DNA from 3 places in the Corynebacterium comes genome. Region 3 is predicted to be linked to each of the others. Evidence: riboswitches for the same ligand, from Rfam matches in the RefSeq annotation. Region 3 holds a riboswitch; each other region holds the start of a gene.

Region 1 (3,265 bases), 880 kb from region 3:
GCGGGCCATCTCCAGATCCCAGGCGACGGCGTAGACGCCTTCGGCATGTCTCGCCGCCAGGTTTCGGCCTGGATCCGAGGCCCCGGCCTGGAAGAGCACCGGACGCCCCTGGGGTGGCGCCGGGATGTTGAGCGGACCGGCGACCGCGAAGAAGTCCCCGGAGTGATCGAGCGTCGACAAGCGGGCGGAATCACCCCACCGCGTGGAAGCATCGTCGAGCACCGCCGCAGAGGGGAACGAGTCCCACAGGCGGTTGATCACGGAGATGAACTCCTCCGCGCGGGCATAACGCTCGGCGTGCGGCGGCAGCGCGGGCATACCGTGGTTACGCGCCTCGGAGTCATTCATCGAGGTCACCACGTTGATCCCGGCGCGGCCTCCCGAGATGTGGTCGAGGCTGGCCAGCATGCGCGCGGCGTGGAAGGGCGACCAGAAGGAGGCGGAGATGGTCGTCACCAGGCCGATGCGTTCGGTCGCGCGGGCCAGCGCCGTCAGGGTGGTCACCGGTTCCAGGAACCACAGCGGGCCGGACCCGACGCCGTCGAGGTCGGCGGACTGGCCGTCGGCAAGGAAGACGGCGTCGAGGCGGCCCCGCTCAGCCACCCGGGCGAGGTGCTCCCAGTAGGTGATGTCGCCGAGCCTGCCCGAGGATGAGTCAGGGGCCCGCCACGCGGAGGTGTGGTGACCTGCTGCGAAGGCGAAGAGATTGATGTGCACGGCTTCTAGTCCTTCACCAGTCCACCGTCGACGACCAGGTTCTGGCCGGTGACGGAACGTGCCCACGGGGAGGCGAAGAACAGGATCGCGTCGGCGAACTCGGCGGGCGTGGTCACCGACTGCAGCGGAGTGGAGGCCGCGATGAGGTCGAAGACCTCGTCCGGGGTGGCCGCACTGGCATCGGTGGTGCGCAGCAACCCGCCCGAGAGCATGTTCACCGTGACACCCCGCGGCCCCAGATCCGCGGCGAAGGTGCGCGTCAGGGAGAGCAGCGCGGCCTTCGCCGCGGTGTAGTCGTGGTACGGGACCACCGGGTACTGGAAGAGGTTGGTGCCGATCGTGATCACACGTCCCGAACCGAACTCATCGAAACCGGGCAGCGCGGCCTGGATGACGTTGAGGGCACCCTGGATCGCGCCGGCGAACTGATCCTGGAAACGCCCGTAGGTGATCTCCTCGGCCTTGGGGCGGGCATCGCCGTCGAAGGAGAAGTCCACCAGGGCGTTGTTGACCACGGTGGTGACGGGGGCGTCGAAAAACTCCCTGGCCTGCACGTACAGCGCATCGACCTGCGCACGGTCACGGACGTCCGCCCGGATGGCGACCGCCCGGCCGGGATACTCCCCGACGAGTGCCGCGGCCGCCTCCCCGCTGGAGAAGTAGTTGACGACGACCTTCGCGCCCTCGCGCAGGAACGCCTCAGATATTGCCCGGCCGAGGCCGCGGGCCCCGCCGGTGACGAGCACGATCTGCTCGGATATCGCTGGTGCAGTGGTGGTCATGTAGACGCCTTTCTCAAGGAAAGGGCGAAAGTATTTCCGGGTCCTTCAAGGAGTCCTTCAAGGACAGTGGACAATCCCTTCGCCAGCATTAACTGGATCAGGTTCGACGGGTATGTTCTCAGCTGCCAGCAGGCGGCACCCCGTGTCACGCGGCACCAACGCTAGCAGGGGGGCGACGCACGCCACCCCATCCGGTAACCTGGGTCACACATCGTCGAGACCTTATAGGAGTGACCATGGCCGCCCTCAACGACCCCCGCACCCTCCATCCGAAGATCGACCCGCCGAAACAGACCCAGCCCCACCCGGGCCTGGACGCCAAGCTCGACCCCCAGGCCGACCTGGGTCTGGAGACCTACCGGGGCAGCGGTCGCCTCCAGGGCAGGAAGGCGTTGATCACCGGCGGCGACTCCGGCATCGGCGCCGCCGTGGCCATCGCCTACGCCCGGGAGGGCGCGGACGTCGCCATCGCCTACCTCCCCGAGGAGGAGCCCGACGCGGAGAAGATCATCAGGGCCATCGAGGACGCCGGCCAGCAGGCCCTGGCACTTCCCGGGGACCTGCAGGAGCTGAAGCACTGCGAGGAGATCGTGGAGAAGACCGTCGAGACCTTCGGCGGCCTGGACATCCTGGTCAACAACGCCTCCCGCCAGATCTGGCACGACGGGATCAGGAACATCCCGGACGATGATTTCGACGCCACCATGAAGTCCAACATCTACAGCTCCTACCGGGTGACCAAGGCGGCCCTGCCACACCTCAAGCCCGGCTCCGCCATCATCTTCACCTCCTCGATCCAGGCGTACCAACCCTCCCCCCACCTGCTCGACTACGCCATGACCAAGGCGGCGATGAACAATCTCGCCAAGGGGCTGGCGGTGCAGCTCGCACCGGAGGGCATCCGGGTCAACGCCGTCGCCCCGGGCCCGGTGTGGACTCCCCTGCAGCCCAGCCACGGCCAGCCGCAGGACAAGATCGAGGGTTTCGGCCAGCACTCACCGCTCGGCCGCGCGGGACAGCCCGCCGAGCTGGCTGGCGCGTTCGTGTTCCTCGCCTCCGATGAAGCCTCCTACGTCATGGGCGAGACCCTCGGAGTCACCGGCGGCACGCCTACGCCCTAGCGGCCAGCTCCGCGAGCAGCTCCTCGGAACGCGCACGGCCCGCGAGGTCGCTCATGCCACCGGTGATGAGGATCTCCTGCGCGCCGGTGGCGCGGAGAAGCGGCCGGAGGCGGGCGGCGACCTGCGCGGGCGTGCCGTGGATGCCGGTGTCCAGCAACTCCCCGATCCGGCGGCGTTCCCGGGCGCTGAGCGTCGACTCGTCGAGCTCCGAAAGCGGCCGCAGGCTGTCGAAGGAGCCGGTGGAACGCGCCTTCGCCTGCGCCCACGCCTCGGGGATGAGCAGGTCGCGGGCAGCCTCCCCCGTGTCCGCGACGGCGACATTGCCGGAGAGGATGACGTGCGGGGCGCCGATGAGCCCGGGACGGAAGTTCTCCCGGTAGAGCCTGGCGGCGTCGACCTGGTTGGGGCCGCCGAGGATCACCCCGAGCCCGAGTTCGGCGGCCAGGAGCACCGAGCGGAAACCCGCGAGAAGGAACACGGGAGTGGCGCCCTCGTTGGCCGGGCGGGCGGTGACGGCGGCGTCGCCACGCAGATAGCTGATGAGTTCGCGCAGGTCAGCGGGGTATCTCTTCTTCAGTTCCGCCACATCCCCCTGGCGAAGCGCGGCGCGGACGGGAGCGGTGAAGCCGAGAGATGAGCCGATGC
Region 2 (3,265 bases), 370 kb from region 3:
ACCTTCTCCGCGCCCTCGTAGCACAGGTAGGTGCCACCGATCATGAGTATCGGCGTGAGGGCCCAGGGGGCGATCCACGACAGGAACAGCGCGATAGGCAGGATGATGACGAGCTTGTTGATCAACGAGCCCTTGGTGATCCGCCAGATCATCGGCAGCTCCCGCGCGGGGGAAATGCCGGTGACGAAACGGGGGGTCACCGCTGCGTCATCGACCACCACGCCGGCGGCCTTGACGGAGGTCTTGCCGGCGGCGGCGGCGACGTCGTCGACACTGGCGGCGGCCGCTCTGGCGATGAGGGCCACGTCGTCGAGCAGGGCGATCAGGCCACCGGCCATGATTCCCACCTTTCTGTCTGCGGGTGTGAACTAGATGCAGTGTAGTCCGGCTGCACCGGGTGTGCGCGTAGTCTGGTCCCATGAAGATTGCGGTCATCGGGGTCGGGGCGGTCGGAGGCTGGTTCGGCGGGAATCTGGTCCGTGCGGGCCATGACGTCGTGTTCGTCGCACGTGGCGGCACCCTCCGGGTCCTGCGTTCGGAAGGGCTGCGCCTCAACGGGGAGGCTCCGGTGGCGGTGCGCGCCGTCGGAAAGCTCAGTGAGGCCGATGAGCCGGACGTGGTGCTGCTGGCGGTGAAGGCGACCACCGGGACGGACGTCGCGGCACTGCTCGAGGGGCTTCCGGACGCCGCCCTGGTCGCCGTCACCCAGAACTCCGTCGAGGTTCCCTCGCGGGTAGCCGACGTAGTGGGCACTGATCGCACCCTGCCCGGCGTGGTACGCGGTTATTTCCACCACACCGGCCCGGGCGAAGTCGAGTTTCACGGCGGACCCATCTCCTATGACTTCGGAACGTGGGACGGCAGCCCGAACCACACGGTCGATGAGTTCGCCGCGGCGTTGAGGGGGGCGGGTATTGAGGCGACCGTCCGCGAAGACATCTTCGTCGACGTCTGGGAGAAGGCGATGTACGTGACCACGACCGGGGCACTCGGGGCCCTGTCCGGAAGCACGCTCGGTGAGCTGCGCACCCGCCTCCGCCCGACGCTCCGGGCGCTCATGCGTGAGGTGCACGCCACCGCCCTGGCCACCGGGGTGCCCCTGTCCGCGGATGCGGTGGAGCGCACCCTGGATTTCGCCGACCGCATGCCGGCCGGCGCGACCAGCTCCATGCACCGTGACCTGGCGGCGGGCAGGCCGGACACGCGGCACGAGCTGGACGCCCAGGTGGGGGCCATCTGCCGGCTCGCCGCCCGGCATGACGTCGACGTTCGACTGCATGACCTGGTATTTGGCGTGCTGGGGTAGCGTGAGGGCATGACTGCTTCATCCACAGCCCGGGTCAGGTGCGACCGCCCGGGGCGTTACGCACGCTTGCTGGTCAACCGGTTCGCGCAGACCGCACACACGGACTGGGACAGCGAGCAGGGGCGCGCTCACCTGGCGTTCACCCGGGAGCGGGAGGGCGAAGTGGACCTGATAGCCGGGGACGGCGTCCTGCTGATGCAGCTGGAGTGTCCGGCCGAGGAACTCGATCAGTTCGAGGCCATGATCGGCGGCGGGCTGGTGGAGATCGCCGCGGGGACCGGACTGCAGGTTCTGTGGAAGCGGAGCGGGGGACAGGAAGGTACCCGCTGGGTGGCTGATCTGGACGAGAAACCCGAAGGGTTAGAATAAGTCCGCAAACATCCAGTCACGGGTACCCGGTGCGATTCCGGGCTGAGACGCCTCCAACACAGATTGGGCGAACCGTCGAACCTGATCCGGTTAGTACCGGCGCTAGGGAGATTATTGTGAATACTTCACGGGCGCGCTCGTCATGGCGCGTCATCGACATCATCATCGCCTCTGTCCTGGGAGTGGCCTGCGGCCTGATCTTCTGGGTGTGGAACTCCATCGGCTACGCCTGGTTCACCGCCATGGACGCCCTGACCCCGGGCTTCGGTGGTCTGGCCGTCGGCATCTGGCTGATCGGCGGCGTCATCGGTGGACTGGTGATCCGTAAGCCGGGTGCCGCACTGTTCGTGGAACTGCTCGCGGCGATCGTCTCCGCGCTGCTGGGCAACCAGTGGGGCATTGAGACGCTGTACTCAGGGATCGCCCAGGGGCTGGGGGCTGAGCTGGTTTTCGCGGCCTTCGCCTACCGACGCTTCACTCTCCCCGTGGCCATGCTGGCGGGCGCCGGAGCCGCTGTGTCAGCTTTCGTTCTCGAGCTTTTCACCAGCGCGAACCTGGCCAAGTCGCTGGCCTTCAACTCGATCTACCTGACCTGCCTGATCATCTCCGGCGCCATTCTCGCAGGATTCCTCGGCCACTGGCTGGTCAAGGCCCTGGCCGCGACAGGTGCACTGGACCGCTTCGCGGTAGGCCGAAAGCGCGTGTGATGACAGCACTCGTCGAGGCCCGCGGCCTCGGCTGGCGGCACGCCTCCAGAATCGACCCCGCGATCGAGAACATCTCCCTGCGCCTGGAGCGTGGCGAGAAGGTCCTGCTCACCGGTGACTCCGGCGCAGGGAAGTCCACCCTCCTGGCGGCTCTGGCCGGGTTGCTGGGGGATGAGGAGGACGGCGAGCGGACAGGCACGCTTGAGGTCGGCGGCACCGTGGGCATGGTCCTGCAGGACCCGGACTCCCAGGTCATCGCCTCGCGTGTGGGCGACGACGTCGCCTTCGGCTGCGAGAACCTGAGGGTCCCCCGGGAGGAGATCTGGCCGCGGGTGCGCCGCGCCCTGGCCCTGGTCGGACTGGATCTCCCGCTCGATCACCCCACGCGGCATCTGTCCGGCGGGCAGAAGCAGCGACTTGCCCTGGCGGGCGTCATCGCCATGGGGGCCGAGCTCATCCTGCTCGACGAGCCGACCGCCAACCTCGACCCGGCGGGGCAACGCGAGGTCGTTGACGCGGTGACCACGGTCGCCGCGGAAACCGGTGCAACCCTGCTCGTGGTCGAACACCGCCCGCGGCTCTGGGCGCCCATGATGGACCGCTTCCTCCACCTGGGGGCGGACGGGCTGCAGGAGATCACCGTCGCGGACCTGCCCCGTCCGCCGGTGCTGCCCGCCGCGCGGGGAGTGAGCCCCGGGACTCCGACCATGGTCCGGGCCCGGGACCTGCAGACCATCTGGGGCCCGCCTCGCACTCTGGACCTGCCGGCGGGTGCCTCGAGCGTGATCACGGGACCGAACGGATCCGGCAAATCCACGTTGACGCTGACGCTGGCCGGACTGTTGGAGCCGACCGGCGGGACGCTGGAGTACTCCGGGGATCT
Region 3 (3,265 bases):
CTCGACGGCATCTCCCTGACCAACACCATCACCCCCTCCGGTCTCGGCCGCACCAAGGCCGAGCAGGTGACCAACCTCGTCGGCATCCTCGACGCCGGTTTCATCATGGACGACAACTAGGAGCCCCCAATGTCCACCAAGACCTTTGACGAGCGCATGGCCGACATGAAGGCCTCCCGCTCCGCCCACAACATGGAATCGGGCCTGTACCACGCCAACATCAACGTCCTGGACAAGTCCACGCTCGAGGACGCGATGGCCAATCCCGGGAACTACCCCAACCTGACTGTCCGGGTGTCCGGCTACGCGGTGAACTTCGTCAAGTTGACCAGGGAGCAGCAGCGGGACGTCATCTCCCGTACCTTCCACCAGGGAGCGTAGTGGCCCGGGACGGTGTCACCGGCGAGGTTAGCCTCACCCCGTCGGTGGGTGAGAAGGTCCGTGGGGTGGCCGCGGGCCTCGGCGGCACCGCCGGGGACCTCACCCGGCCGGAGCTTCTCGACGCCCGCGTCACCGGCGACGTCGCCCTCGTGCACTCCTGGGAGATGGTCACCGCGGTCGACGGACCCGGCACCCGGATGACCCTCTTCCTCACGGGTTGCCCGCTGCGCTGCCGGTACTGCCACAACCCCGACACGATGGAGATGCGCTCCGGCACCCTCGAGCGCGTGGAGGACGTGGTCAAGCGCGTCAGGCGCTACCAGCGCGTCTTCCGGGCCACGGGTGGCGGCCTGACGATCTCCGGCGGCGAGCCGCTCTTCCAGCTCGCCTTCACCCGACGGGTGCTCGCCTCGGTTCACCAGGCGGGGATCCACACGGCGATCGACACCTCCGGCTTTCTCGGCGCCCGCCTGACGGAGGAGGACCTGGCGAACATCGACCTCGTGCTTCTCGACGTCAAGTCCGGCAACGAGGCCACCTACCGCACGGTCACCGGCCGGTCCCTGCAGCCGACGATCGACTTCGGCGACCGGCTGGCCGCCCTGGGCAAGGCGGTGTGGGTGCGCTTCGTGCTGGTCCCGGGATTGACCGATGATCCGGAGAACGTGGCTCAGGTGGCCGACATCGTCGCCCGCTGGCCCAACGTCGAGCGGGTCGAGGTGCTCCCCTTCCACAACATGGGTGCGGACAAGTGGCGTGAGCTGGGTATCCCCTACCACCTGGAGGACGCGGAGCCCCCGACGCCGGAGTCGCTGGCGGCGACCCGCCAGGTTTTCCTCGATCGGGGGATCGTCACTTACTGATAGGGTCGTCCACGACATTGGGGTGCACGGCTGCAGGGCTGTGCTGAGAACATACCCATGGAACCTGCTCTAGCTAGAACTAGCGAAGGGATTGTCGTGACTCAGCCACGCGTTCTGTCCATTGCCGGCACCGACCCGACCGGAGGTGCCGGCATCCAGGCGGACCTGAAGTCCATCGCCGCCGCCGGGGGTTTCGGCATGGCCGCCGTCACCGCACTGGTGGCACAGAACACCCACGGGGTCCGCTCCGTGCACACCCCGCCCCACGAGTTTCTCCGCGAGCAGCTCGCCTGCGTCTTCGATGACGTCACCGTGGATGCGGTGAAGATCGGCATGCTCGGGGACGTGGAGACCGTCGCCGTCGTCGCCGAGACGCTGGCCGCTCACCCGGTCCCCCACGTCATCCTGGATCCGGTCATGGTGGCCAGCTCCGGTGACCGCCTGCTCGACGAGGACGCGGAAGCCGGTGTCCGCGACCTCATCCGCCACGTCGACGTGATCACCCCCAATCTGCGCGAGCTGGCCGTGCTCTGCGACACCACGATGGCCGCCGATCTGGACGAGGCCATCGCCCAGGCTGCCGGGCTGGCCGGGGACACGGACACGGTGGTCATCGTCAAGGGTGGGCATCTGACCGGTTCCGCGGCCGACAATGCCGTCGTCCACCCGGACGGTACCGTCCACCACGTGCCCACTCGGCGGGTGGACACAAAGAACACCCACGGCACCGGCTGTTCGCTGTCCGCCGCCCTGGCCACCCGCATCGCCTCTGGTGAGCCGGTCAATGAGGCGCTGGAGTGGTCGACCCGCTGGCTTCATGATTCGATCAGCAACGCCGACGCCCTCGACGTGGGCAGCGGTCACGGTCCGGTCGACCACTTCCATCGGACGCGCCGTCTCGAAGCTGCCGCAGACACCACCCCGTGGCCGCACCTGACCGGCCCCCTGCCGACCCTCCCCGCACCCTCCCCGCACCTTGTCCCGGCCGGACCCCACACGCAGGCGATGTGGGAGGCCACCGGTGAGGTCTGGGGCGAGATCATGGACCTGACGTTCATCCGTGAGCTCCGCAGCGGCACGCTGCGCCCCCGCGACTTCGCCTTCTACCTCGACCAGGACGCCCAGTACCTCAACCGGTACTCCCGCGCGCTGGCACTGCTCTCGGCGAACGCCACCGACCAGGAGGGGCAGATCGGCTGGTCAGAGGGCGCGATGGGGGTGCTCGCCGGGGAAGCGCAGCTTCACCGCGACTGGCTGGGCGCCAACGGCGTCACGGTCACCGCCCCCTCCCCCGTCACGCTGGCCTACACCAATTTCCTCGTCGCCTCCTGTGCCGTGGAGCCCTACGCCGTGGGGGCCGCCGCGGTGCTGCCCTGCTACTGGCTCTACGCGGAGATCGGTTTCGAGCTGATGAAGGACAACCACCCGGAGCACCCGTACCACGCGTGGCTCAAGACCTATGCCGGCGAGGAGTTCATCACGGGAGCGCGTGGCGCCATCGCCCGCACCGAGCGTGCCCTTGCGTCAGCCTCCCCCGCCGAGCGTGAGCAGGCGATGGCGACCTACCTCAACGCCTGCGTCTACGAGCGGGAGTTCTTCGCCCAGGCCGACCGCGCCTGGTAGCAGGCACGGGTCGGCGCGGCGTCAGTGCCCGAGCGCGTCATCGATGGCTGAGCCCGCGGTCGGGGCTGTGAACTGGAAACCGGAGTCCGTGAGCACCTTCGGCTCCACCGTCGCGTCGGCCAGCAGCAGGGACTCAGCGGCGTCACGGCCGAGGACCAGGCGCAGCGCCCACTTCGGTGCGGGGAGCAGGTAGGGGCGGCGCAGGCGCTGCGCGAGGTGCCGGCCGATGTCGCGGGCGCTGGCCGGGGTCGGTCCGCTGAGGTTGACCGGCCCGGTGATGCGGTGGTCGATGATGTGGCGGATCGCCCTGACCTCATCCTCCAGGGAGATCCACGGCCAGATCTGGCGGCTGGTGCCCAGGGGGCCGCTGAGACCGAATCGGGTGAGGGGAATCAGTG

Evidence for each region. Region 3 has a riboswitch for thiamine pyrophosphate ahead of CETAM_RS06495 (bifunctional hydroxymethylpyrimidine kinase/phosphomethylpyrimidine kinase). Riboswitches for the same ligand answer to the same signal wherever they lie in the genome.
Region 1: linked by a shared signal. The riboswitch ahead of CETAM_RS10645 (3-oxoacyl-ACP reductase) and the one ahead of CETAM_RS06495 (bifunctional hydroxymethylpyrimidine kinase/phosphomethylpyrimidine kinase) in region 3 are both predicted to bind thiamine pyrophosphate.
Region 2: linked by a shared signal. The riboswitch ahead of CETAM_RS04810 (ECF transporter S component) and the one ahead of CETAM_RS06495 (bifunctional hydroxymethylpyrimidine kinase/phosphomethylpyrimidine kinase) in region 3 are both predicted to bind thiamine pyrophosphate.

The regions. Positions count from the first base shown of each region.
Region 1 is NZ_CP046453.1:2,221,308-2,224,572, forward strand. Features, by position in the region: gene CETAM_RS10640 (LLM class flavin-dependent oxidoreductase) at 1-717, opposite strand, end outside; gene CETAM_RS10645 (3-oxoacyl-ACP reductase) at 723-1,499, opposite strand; TPP riboswitch at 1,556-1,652, opposite strand; gene CETAM_RS10650 (SDR family oxidoreductase) at 1,736-2,620, shown strand; gene CETAM_RS10655 (MsnO8 family LLM class oxidoreductase) at 2,610-3,265, opposite strand, start outside.
Region 2 is NZ_CP046453.1:975,169-978,433, forward strand. Features, by position in the region: gene CETAM_RS04795 (DUF808 domain-containing protein) at 1-338, opposite strand, end outside; gene CETAM_RS04800 (2-dehydropantoate 2-reductase) at 419-1,306, shown strand; gene CETAM_RS04805 (DUF2218 domain-containing protein) at 1,316-1,675, shown strand; TPP riboswitch at 1,684-1,801, shown strand; gene CETAM_RS04810 (ECF transporter S component) at 1,792-2,382, shown strand; gene CETAM_RS04815 (ABC transporter ATP-binding protein) at 2,382-3,265, shown strand, end outside.
Region 3 is NZ_CP046453.1:1,343,382-1,346,646, reverse strand. Features, by position in the region: partial or broken gene grcA2 (autonomous glycyl radical cofactor GrcA2) at 1-381, shown strand, start outside; gene pflA (pyruvate formate-lyase-activating protein) at 381-1,244, shown strand; TPP riboswitch at 1,253-1,352, shown strand; partial or broken gene CETAM_RS06495 (bifunctional hydroxymethylpyrimidine kinase/phosphomethylpyrimidine kinase) at 1,341-2,867, shown strand; gene CETAM_RS06490 (TIGR01777 family oxidoreductase) at 2,889-3,265, opposite strand, start outside.